Regions from separate parts of the Streptomyces sp. 2-1 genome, predicted to be linked through region 2. Evidence: riboswitches for the same ligand, from Rfam matches in the RefSeq annotation. Region 2 holds a riboswitch; the other holds the start of a gene.
The links. Region 2 has a riboswitch for cobalamin ahead of ACN20J_RS16285 (prenyltransferase/squalene oxidase repeat-containing protein). Riboswitches for the same ligand answer to the same signal wherever they lie in the genome.
Positions count from the first base shown of each region.

Region 1: it holds a riboswitch for cobalamin, as region 2 does, so the genes downstream of both, ACN20J_RS05940 (CbtB domain-containing protein) here and ACN20J_RS16285 (prenyltransferase/squalene oxidase repeat-containing protein) in region 2, are expected to answer to the same signal.

Region 1 is NZ_CP183383.1:1,315,753-1,319,915, reverse strand. Features, by position in the region: gene ACN20J_RS05950 (ferredoxin) at 37-408, shown strand; gene ACN20J_RS05945 (histidine phosphatase family protein) at 485-1,117, opposite strand; cobalamin riboswitch at 1,248-1,390, shown strand; gene ACN20J_RS05940 (CbtB domain-containing protein) at 1,426-1,650, shown strand; gene ACN20J_RS05935 (CbtA family protein) at 1,683-2,453, shown strand; gene ACN20J_RS05930 (acyl-CoA dehydrogenase family protein) at 2,625-3,815, shown strand.
Region 2 is NZ_CP183383.1:3,682,326-3,686,488, reverse strand. Features, by position in the region: gene ACN20J_RS16295 (energy-coupling factor transporter transmembrane component T) at 1-485, opposite strand, end outside; gene ACN20J_RS16290 (SCO2322 family protein) at 597-1,286, opposite strand; gene ACN20J_RS16285 (prenyltransferase/squalene oxidase repeat-containing protein) at 1,283-2,551, opposite strand; cobalamin riboswitch at 2,660-2,844, opposite strand; gene ACN20J_RS16280 (phosphotransferase) at 2,941-3,675, shown strand; gene ACN20J_RS16275 (MBL fold metallo-hydrolase) at 3,760-4,163, opposite strand, start outside.

The DNA of each region.
Region 1 (4,163 bases), 2.4 Mb from region 2:
GGGTTTGGTGTGGCGTTGCCCGGCTACTCGAGCCGCGTGTCACTAACAGAGCAGCAGGAACTCGTTCGTTTCCTTGAGGACCGGTTCGCCTGTGCGCAGGCCTGTACCGAGTGCGCACGGGTCTGCGCCCTGCGCGCGAGCCTCGCCGAACTCGACGGCCCCGACGACCAGCAGGAGTTGCGGCGCAAGGGCATCCTCTGCGCGGAGGTCTGCGACGCGACCTGCCGCGCCCTTGCCGAGCAGGTCACGCAGGCCGAGGCCGGGATGCGCGCCCAGGTGGAGTGGTGTCGTGCCGTCTGCCTGGAGACCGCCCACGTCTTCGACCGGAACCCCGGCGCCGAGAAGGGCGCCGAGGTCTGCCGCGCCTGCGCGCGTGCCTGTACGGAGTTCCTCGCCCTGCTGAGGTGAGGTCCGGCGCGGTGAGTCCCGAGCTGAGGTGCCGCGTCCCGAAGAGCCGTTCAGTCGGGCGGCGCCCGCCGTGGCCTCACTCTCCGAGCGATGTCCCGACCCGTACGTTCCAGCGCCCGGCCCGCCCGCTGAACTCCGTGGCGACCAACGGCGGCACGTCGACGCGCCAGAACGCCGACTCCGGGGCCCCGAGTGCCCGCACCACCCCGGCCCGTACGATCTCCGGCTCGACGACGGCGATGATCCGGACCGAGCCCGGTCCTGAACCCCCGGCCGAACCTGTGCCGGACCCCGCAGCCCCCGAACCCGGATCCGCCACCGTCTCCAGCCACTTCGCGACGCGCTCGCACAGCCCGGCCACCGACTCGCCGCCGTGCGGAGCGGACGACGGGTCCGCCAGCCAGCGCCCCACGGCCTCCGGTTCGCCGGTGCTCACCTCGGCGAGCGTCGCCCCGCGCCAGCGGCCCACGTCCAGGCCGGCCAGCTCCGGCGGCTCGGTGACGGCGAGGGCGTCGAGTCCGAGGGCCGCCGCCGTCTCCCGGCAGCGAACCGTGGGCGAGACCAGGACCTGGTCGGCGGCCGGCAGCGAGCCCGCGGCAGCCTCGGCGAGCCGCAGCCCGGCCGGGTCCAGGGGGCATCCGTCGTCGAAACGCGCCTCCCGCAACGCCGCGCTCATCGCTGGTGAGATCAACATCACTCGGCTGGTCATCGGCCCGCCCTCGCGTTCCACACGTGCTCAACACCCCTGTCCGTACCGGGAATTGGGGGCGTGACCAGGGCCCCGGCGCGCCCCCGGCATTCCGTGCGCCCTTGGCCGCGCCTCCGCTTCGCGGTACCTTCTCGTCGATATTGACGACGGTACGACGGAAGCCGGTGAGAATCCGGCACGGTCGCGCCACTGTAAGCCCCGAACAACCGCCTTCCACTGGGGGAGGCGGAGGTCGAGCAAGTCAGACCCGTGGCCGTCGTCCTGTGCACCACCGAGATGGGACGCGAGTTCCCCCAGGAGGTCCTGCCATGGCGCAGTCCGCCGTCGCTCAGCCGACCGTAACCACCCCCGACATGCCCGCAAAGCTGCCGATCGGCGCGATCGCTCCCTGGGCGGTCTTCCTCGGCATCCTGATGCTGGTGCTGCTCTACTTCGTCGGTGCCGAACAGGGCGCCACCTCCCTGGTCTCCGGCGAAGGCGTGCACGAGTGGGTGCACGACGCCCGCCACCTGCTCGGCTTCCCCTGCCACTGACGGCGACAAAGAACCGACAGGACAACAACCCAATGAACTCCGTCACCGTCAGAAATCTCCTGGTGCGGGGCATGCTCGCGGGTCTTGCCGCGGGCGTGCTCGCCCTGGTCGTCGCCTACTTCCTGGGCGAGCCCCGGGTGGACGAGGCCATCGCGTTCGAGGAGGCCCACGCCCACGAACACGGCGGCGAGGAACTCGTCAGCCGTGCCATGCAGTCCACCGGCGGCCTGTCCACCGGCGTCCTCGTCTACGGGGTCGCGTTCGGCGGCATCGCCGCCCTCGCGTACTGCTTCGCCCTCGGCAGGATCGGCCGCTTCGGGCCGCGCGCGAGCGCGCTGCTGCTGGCGGGCGCCGGTCTGGTCGCGGTCTACCTGGTGCCGTTCCTCAAGTACCCGGCGAACCCGCCCGCCGTCGGCGACCCCGACACCCTCAACCAGCGCACCGCGCTGTTCCTCCTGATGATCGTGCTCAGCGTGCTGCTGGCCGTCGCCGCGGTGATCCTCGGCAAGCGCCTCGCACCGCGCCTGGGCAACTGGAACGCCACTCTCGCGGCGGGCGCGTCCTTCGTGCTGGCCGTCGGCCTGGCGTACGCGTTCCTGCCGTCGTTCAACGAGGCGCCGGCGGGCTTCCCCGCCACGCTGCTGTGGCAGTACCGACTGGCGACCCTGGCCATCCAGGTGACCCTGTGGACCGCGTACGGCCTGTTCTTCGGGCTGCTCGCGGAGCGCGTGCTGGCTCCCAAGCCGGCCCGGGCCGAGGGCGAGAAGGCGCCCGAGGGGCGGGCAACTCCCGTCGCGCACTGATCCGTTCGCACCTCGAAGGGCCCCTGGAGCACCATCCCGGGGCCCTTCGTATGTGCGGGTGCGGCAGGTGCGTACGTCGTCGGCATTCCCAATTTCTGGAACACGTTCTACGGTGTGCGCCGTCAGGTCCGGGTGGCCGAACGAGCGGGCCAGTGGGAGCCAGGAGGCGCCGTGCATCTCGAATACACGCCGGAGCAGCAGCGGTTGCGCACGGAACTGCGCGCCTACTTCGCCGAGTTGGTCCCCGACGACGTACACGCCAGGTACGGCGACCCGGCGGCGCAGAAGCGCTTCTACCGCGAGACCATCCGCCGGCTCGGCTCCGACGGCTGGCTCGGCGTGGGCTGGCCGAAGGAGTACGGCGGGCGCGGTCTGACCCCGATGGAACAGTTCATCTTCTTCGACGAGGCCGCCCAGGCCGGCGTACCGCTGCCGCTGATGGCGCTCAACACGGTCGGGCCGACGATCATGCAGTTCGGAACCGACGAACAGAAGGGGTACTTCCTGCCGAAGATCCTCTCCGGCGAGCTCGACTTCGCGATCGGCTACAGCGAGCCCGACGCGGGCACGGACCTGGCCGCCCTGAAGACCAAGGCGGTCAGGGAGGGCGACGAGGACACCGGCCACTACACGGTCAACGGCCAGAAGGTCTGGACGACCAACGGCGACACCGCGGACTGGGTCTGGCTCGCCGTGCGCACCGACCCCGCCGCCCCGCCGCACAAGGGCATCACCATGCTCCTCGTGCCGACCTCCGACCCCGGCTACTCCTGCACGATCATCAACACCCTCGCCTCGCACGACACCACCGCGAGCTACTACGAGAACATCCGAGTCCCCGCGTCCCGCCGGGTCGGCCAGGAGAACAAGGGCTGGCGGCTGATCACCAACCAGCTCAACCACGAGCGGGTCACCCTCGCCGCGCACGGCACCATGGCCATCCGCGCCCTGCACGACGTACAGCGCTGGGCCATGGAGACCAAGCTCGCCGACGGCCGCCGCGTCGTCGACCTCCCCTGGGTGCGCCGCCGCCTCGCCCAAACCCACACGAAGCTCGACGCGATGAAACTCCTCAACTGGCAGATGGTGAACGCCGTCCAGGAGGGCACGCTCACCCCGCAGGACGCCTCCGCCGTGAAGGTGTACGGCTCGGAGGTCCGCCGGGACGCCTACGCCTGGCTCATGGAGGTCGTCGCCGTGGCCGGTGTGCTCAAGGAGGGCTCCGCGGGAGCCGTGCTCCATGGCGAACTGGAGCGCGGCTACCGCTCGGCCGTGATCTTCACCTTCGGCGGCGGCAACAACGAGATCCAGCGGGAGATCATCTCGTGGATCGGTCTGGGCATGCCGAGGGTGCGGCGGTAGCCGGGTGTGACGAGGATTTTTAGTTGGCACAAAAGAGGGATGGTTGGCACCAAGATCACGGCTGTTGTCACAGGTGTCGACGCATCACCTCGATGCACGTGGCGCGGGCTGCGTTCGACCGGTCCCGGGGGTACGGGAGTCCGAGGTTCATACTGCTGTCCCTCGATCTGGAGCCATGCCTGGTGAAAGGCCATTCGTGCCAGCAGGCTGCTGACCTCGTCTGTGAGCTGTTGCTGTACGGCGGACGAGGAATCCGGTCGGCACCGTATGCGGTATGGCATCTCCAGGTACTCCTCGACCGCCGTCAGCGCTTCGGCGAAGCTCTTGGCTCGGTGTTCCCTTCGTACG
Region 2 (4,163 bases):
TTGAGGAGGCGGGCCGGGTTCGCGAGGGCGTTCGCGGCGCCTACGCAGATGAGGAGGGTGGCGAGTTTCAGGCCGTCGTAGAGGGCGAAGGTCAGGCCTTCGGCGGTGACTCGGCCTCCGATGCGGATGCCCTCCGCCCAGGCCGGGAGGGGGAGTTCGGGGAGGGTGAGGAGGGTGTGGGTGCCGGGGATGGGGGAGCCGAGGATGACCGCGAAGGCGAGGCGGATGGCCAGGACGGCGAGGGCCAGTTTTACGAAAGCGCCGTAGGAGTGGGCCCAGGGGGCCTCTGTTCGGCGGGCCGCTACTACATAGCCGGCTACGCCGATCAGGAGGGCCAGGAGGAGGGGGTTCGTGGTGCGGGAGGCGGCTGTTCCCAGGCCGAGGGCCCAGAGCCACCAGGCGCCTGGGTGGATTGCGTTGGTTCTGGTTGCTTGTGGGGCGGTGAGTCTGTGTTGGACTTTTCTGGATCGGGTGCCCGGTGCCATGGGCTGTGCCCACCCGTTCCGCCCTGCGGAACGCCTGCCCACAGCACTTGTAGCTGCGGTATTGCGTCCCCGGTGTCGGTCGTCCTTGCTGGCGGTCATTGCACAGGCCCGTCAACCCCGGCGGCGGCGGGCTTGCCATACCGCTGCCGTGCCCAGGGCTGCTACCGCGGCGATTCCGGTCAGTAGGCCCAGCGAGGGGCCGCCGTTGTCGTCCCCGTCGGCGGAATTGCTCTCCGCCTCCTCGCCGGGCGACGCCGAAGCCTTCGGGCGGTCGTCCGCGACCGGCTCTCCGCAGCCCGTGGTCGGGTAGCCCGCGATGGCGCAGAGCAGGGCGTTCGTGTCGTAGCGGAGCGGCTTGGCGACGGCGGCGAGGGCGTCCGCGGTCGTGGCGTCGTCGTCCACGCGGGCGCAGGCCGTGCGGGGGCGGGGCGGGGTCGAGCCGGACGGGGCGTCCGCGGGCGTGCCGAAGTCGAGGACAAGGCCGACCCGCTTGGACCCCTCCCGTGCGGGCGTCTTCGCGCAGATCGTCGCGAAGTCGGCGGTGCCGCGCGGCTTCGCCGAGTCCTTGGAGTCCTCGCTCACCGAGAAACGGAACCCCTGGACGTCACCGTCCGAGGGGCGGGCGGTCGACGGCCCCTGGGTCGCGTACACCCACGTGTCGGCCGTATCGGCAGTATCGGCGGTGGAATTCCGGTCCCAGAAGGACCAGTAGCGGTAGCCGACCGCCTGGGCCTGCCCCGCCGTGCCGAGGACGGCGAGCAGGAGACACAGGACCGGCAGAACCAGGCGGCGGCAGGTCACGGCTGCTGCTTCTTGTTACGGCCGCTGAGGAGGAAGCCGATTCCGATGCCGCCGACCAGGCCGACCCCGATGATCCACCAGAGGCTGACCCCGCCGTCGTCCTCGTCCGAAGCATCTGCCTCGTCACTCTTGCCGTTCGCCGGGGCGGTGGAGGCGTCGGAGGACGTTGCCGCGGGGCCGGTCGCGCCGAGCTGCTTCACGAGGTCGGCGCCGCCGAAGGCGCGCGGGTCCGTGCCGGTGGCGTTCGCCGCGAAGATCAGCTGTGCGTACGCCGCCGGGCCGCTCTTCGCCGCCCAGGTACCGGAGTTCTTCTCCAGCCAGGCCAGCGGCTTCTCGGTGTCGGCCGTGCGGCCGGCGGCGGCGAGCGCGACGACCGTGTCGGCGGTGTTGCCGTAGTCGGGCTGGTCCTCGGCGCCGGGGAGGGACGACTTCAGGTAGCCGTTCTTGGCGACCGCGCCCGCGAGGTACCGGGCGCCGTTGGCCGCCGCGTCCTCGATCGTGAAGGAGTCACCGCCCGCGCACTCGGACGCCTTCGGGGATGCCTTGTCGGCGCCGTCCTCGTCGGGATCGGCGTCCAGGCCCTCGCCGAGCGCGCCCAGTACCCCGGCCGCCGTGGCGTCCGCGTTCGCCGCGAGCTTGCCCTTCTTGTCCGGCTGGAAGGCGAAGGCGCCGCCGCCGGTCTCGTCGCAGGGGACGGAGAGGCCGAGCAGGGCGTCGTACGGCGTCCGGTCGTCCTTCGAGGGCACGTCCTTCGGGTCGGTGTCCCCGGCGTCCAGGGCCCCGATCACGACGGACGTCGAGTTGGTGTCGCTGGGCGTGCCGGGGAAGTAGCCCCAGCCGCCGTCCTTGTTCTGCACGGACTTCAGCCACTTCACGGCCGCGCCCGTCACGGCGTCGCTCGCGTCGAGGGCCTCCAGGGCCTGCAGCGCGGCGGCCGTGCTGTTCGTGTCGACCTTGGTCTTGGCGTCGCACTTGGCGCTCGGGTCGGGGCGGTACGCCGTGAAGGCCCCGCTCTCGCACTGCTGGCCGACGAGCCAGTCGACGGACTTCTTCGCGGGCTTCACATCCACGGTGTCCTGGGCGAGCAGCGCGAGCGACTGCCGCCAGACGCCGTCGTAGGTGGGGTCGGTGCTGCCGTACAGGGCGGAGGGGAACGCCTGGGACGGGCTCGCGCCGGGCGACTCGTCGGCGAGGGCGGCCGGCGCGAACGCCGTACCGATCACGGCGGTGGCGGCCAGTACCGCTGCGCTGCGGCGGACAAACATGATCGGCGGATGCCTTTCCCGGTCAGGGAGCCGGGCAGCCTGGAATCCAAGGCGGCTCGGCCCCGTATGCCTCGACGGTGCCGGTCACCGGCGGTCCCGGTGACGCGAGCCGGTCACGTCCGTACGGGGCAGTCCGGCTCACCGCCCCTGATCGGCTGATCCATTGATCCATTGATCCACGGATCCAGTGATCGACCGATCGGCCGGGCGGCACACGGTTGCGGGTCAGCGCCGGATTTGCACCGGCTTCCCCCCGTACGACTGTGATGACGACCCGCTCACTGTACCGGCCCGTAGCAAGACCCTGAGGGGCGGCCGTGGGGTCGCCTGTGGGGCTGTCCGTGAGGCTGCCTGTGAGGCCGGGCGGCGGCTCCGGGTAGCTTCTGCCCATGGGGATACCTGCGGGGGCCGGCCGCCTGCTCGGTTCGGGGCGCACGGCGGATGTCTACGCGCTCGGCGATCGCGACGGCCACGACGGACTCGGTGACGGCTCCGGCGGGGAGTGGGTGCTGCGCCGGTACCGGGACGGCTACGGGGACGCGCCGGCCGAGGCGGCCGTCATGGAGTACGTACGGGGCCACGGCTATCCCGTGCCGCGCGTGCGGGCGGCGGAGGCGCGCCCGCGCACCGACCTCGTGATGGAGCGGCTGTACGGGCCGACCGTGGTCGAGGCGCTGGTAGCAGGCCAACTCACCGCCGGGGAGGCGGGGTTGGCGCTCGCGCGGCTCCTGCGCGACCTGCACGCGATCCCGGCCCGCCGCTCCACGGACCCCGCCGTACGCGTCCTCCACCTGGACCTGCACCCGGAGAACGTGCTCCTCACCCCGGCCGGACCCATGGTGATCGACTGGGCCAACACCGACGAGGGCCCGCCCGGCCACGACTGGAGCATGTCCGCCGTGATCGTGGCCCAGGTGGCCGTCGACGACGATCCCCGCGCGCCCCTGGCCGAGGAGATGCTGTCGGCGCTGCTGGCCGACTGCCCCGACCCGGCACTCCTGACGGGCCCGGACGGCGGCCTCGGCTGGGCGACGGGACAGCGGGCCGCCAACCCGACAATGAGCCGCCACGAGGTCGAACTCCTGGGTGAGGCGGGGGAGTTGATCCGCAGGTTGCTGGACTAGCTCCTGTCCGTCCCGGCTCCTGCGCGGACGCTTCCACCTGGAGCCGCAGGGCATGCACCATGCCCTGCCGCCCGAGGGGCAGGTTCAAACGGCCACGTACGTCACCGGATCGCTCCCCGGGACCGCCTCCGCGTGGCCCAGTTTCACCAGTCGGCGCAGGTGGGCCTCCGCCTCCGAGACGGCGATGTTCCGTGATCCGTAGGGGATGTCGTCCCACGGGCGGTTCCACTCCATGCGGACGGCGAGCTGCCAGGAGGTGAGCGGGGTGACGAGGAGGGAGCGCAGGTCGGTGAGGCGGGACTCGTGGTGGTCGAGCAACTCCCTTACGCGGGCCGGGGCGTCGGTGAAGGCGTGCAGGTGGGCCGGGAGGACCTCGGCCGGTTCGAGGCGGCCGATCCGTTCCAGGGAGTCGAGGTAGTCGCCGAGCGGGTCGGCGACGGTCTCGTCGTCCGGGTCCTCGTACAGGCCGATGTGCGGAGTGATCCTCG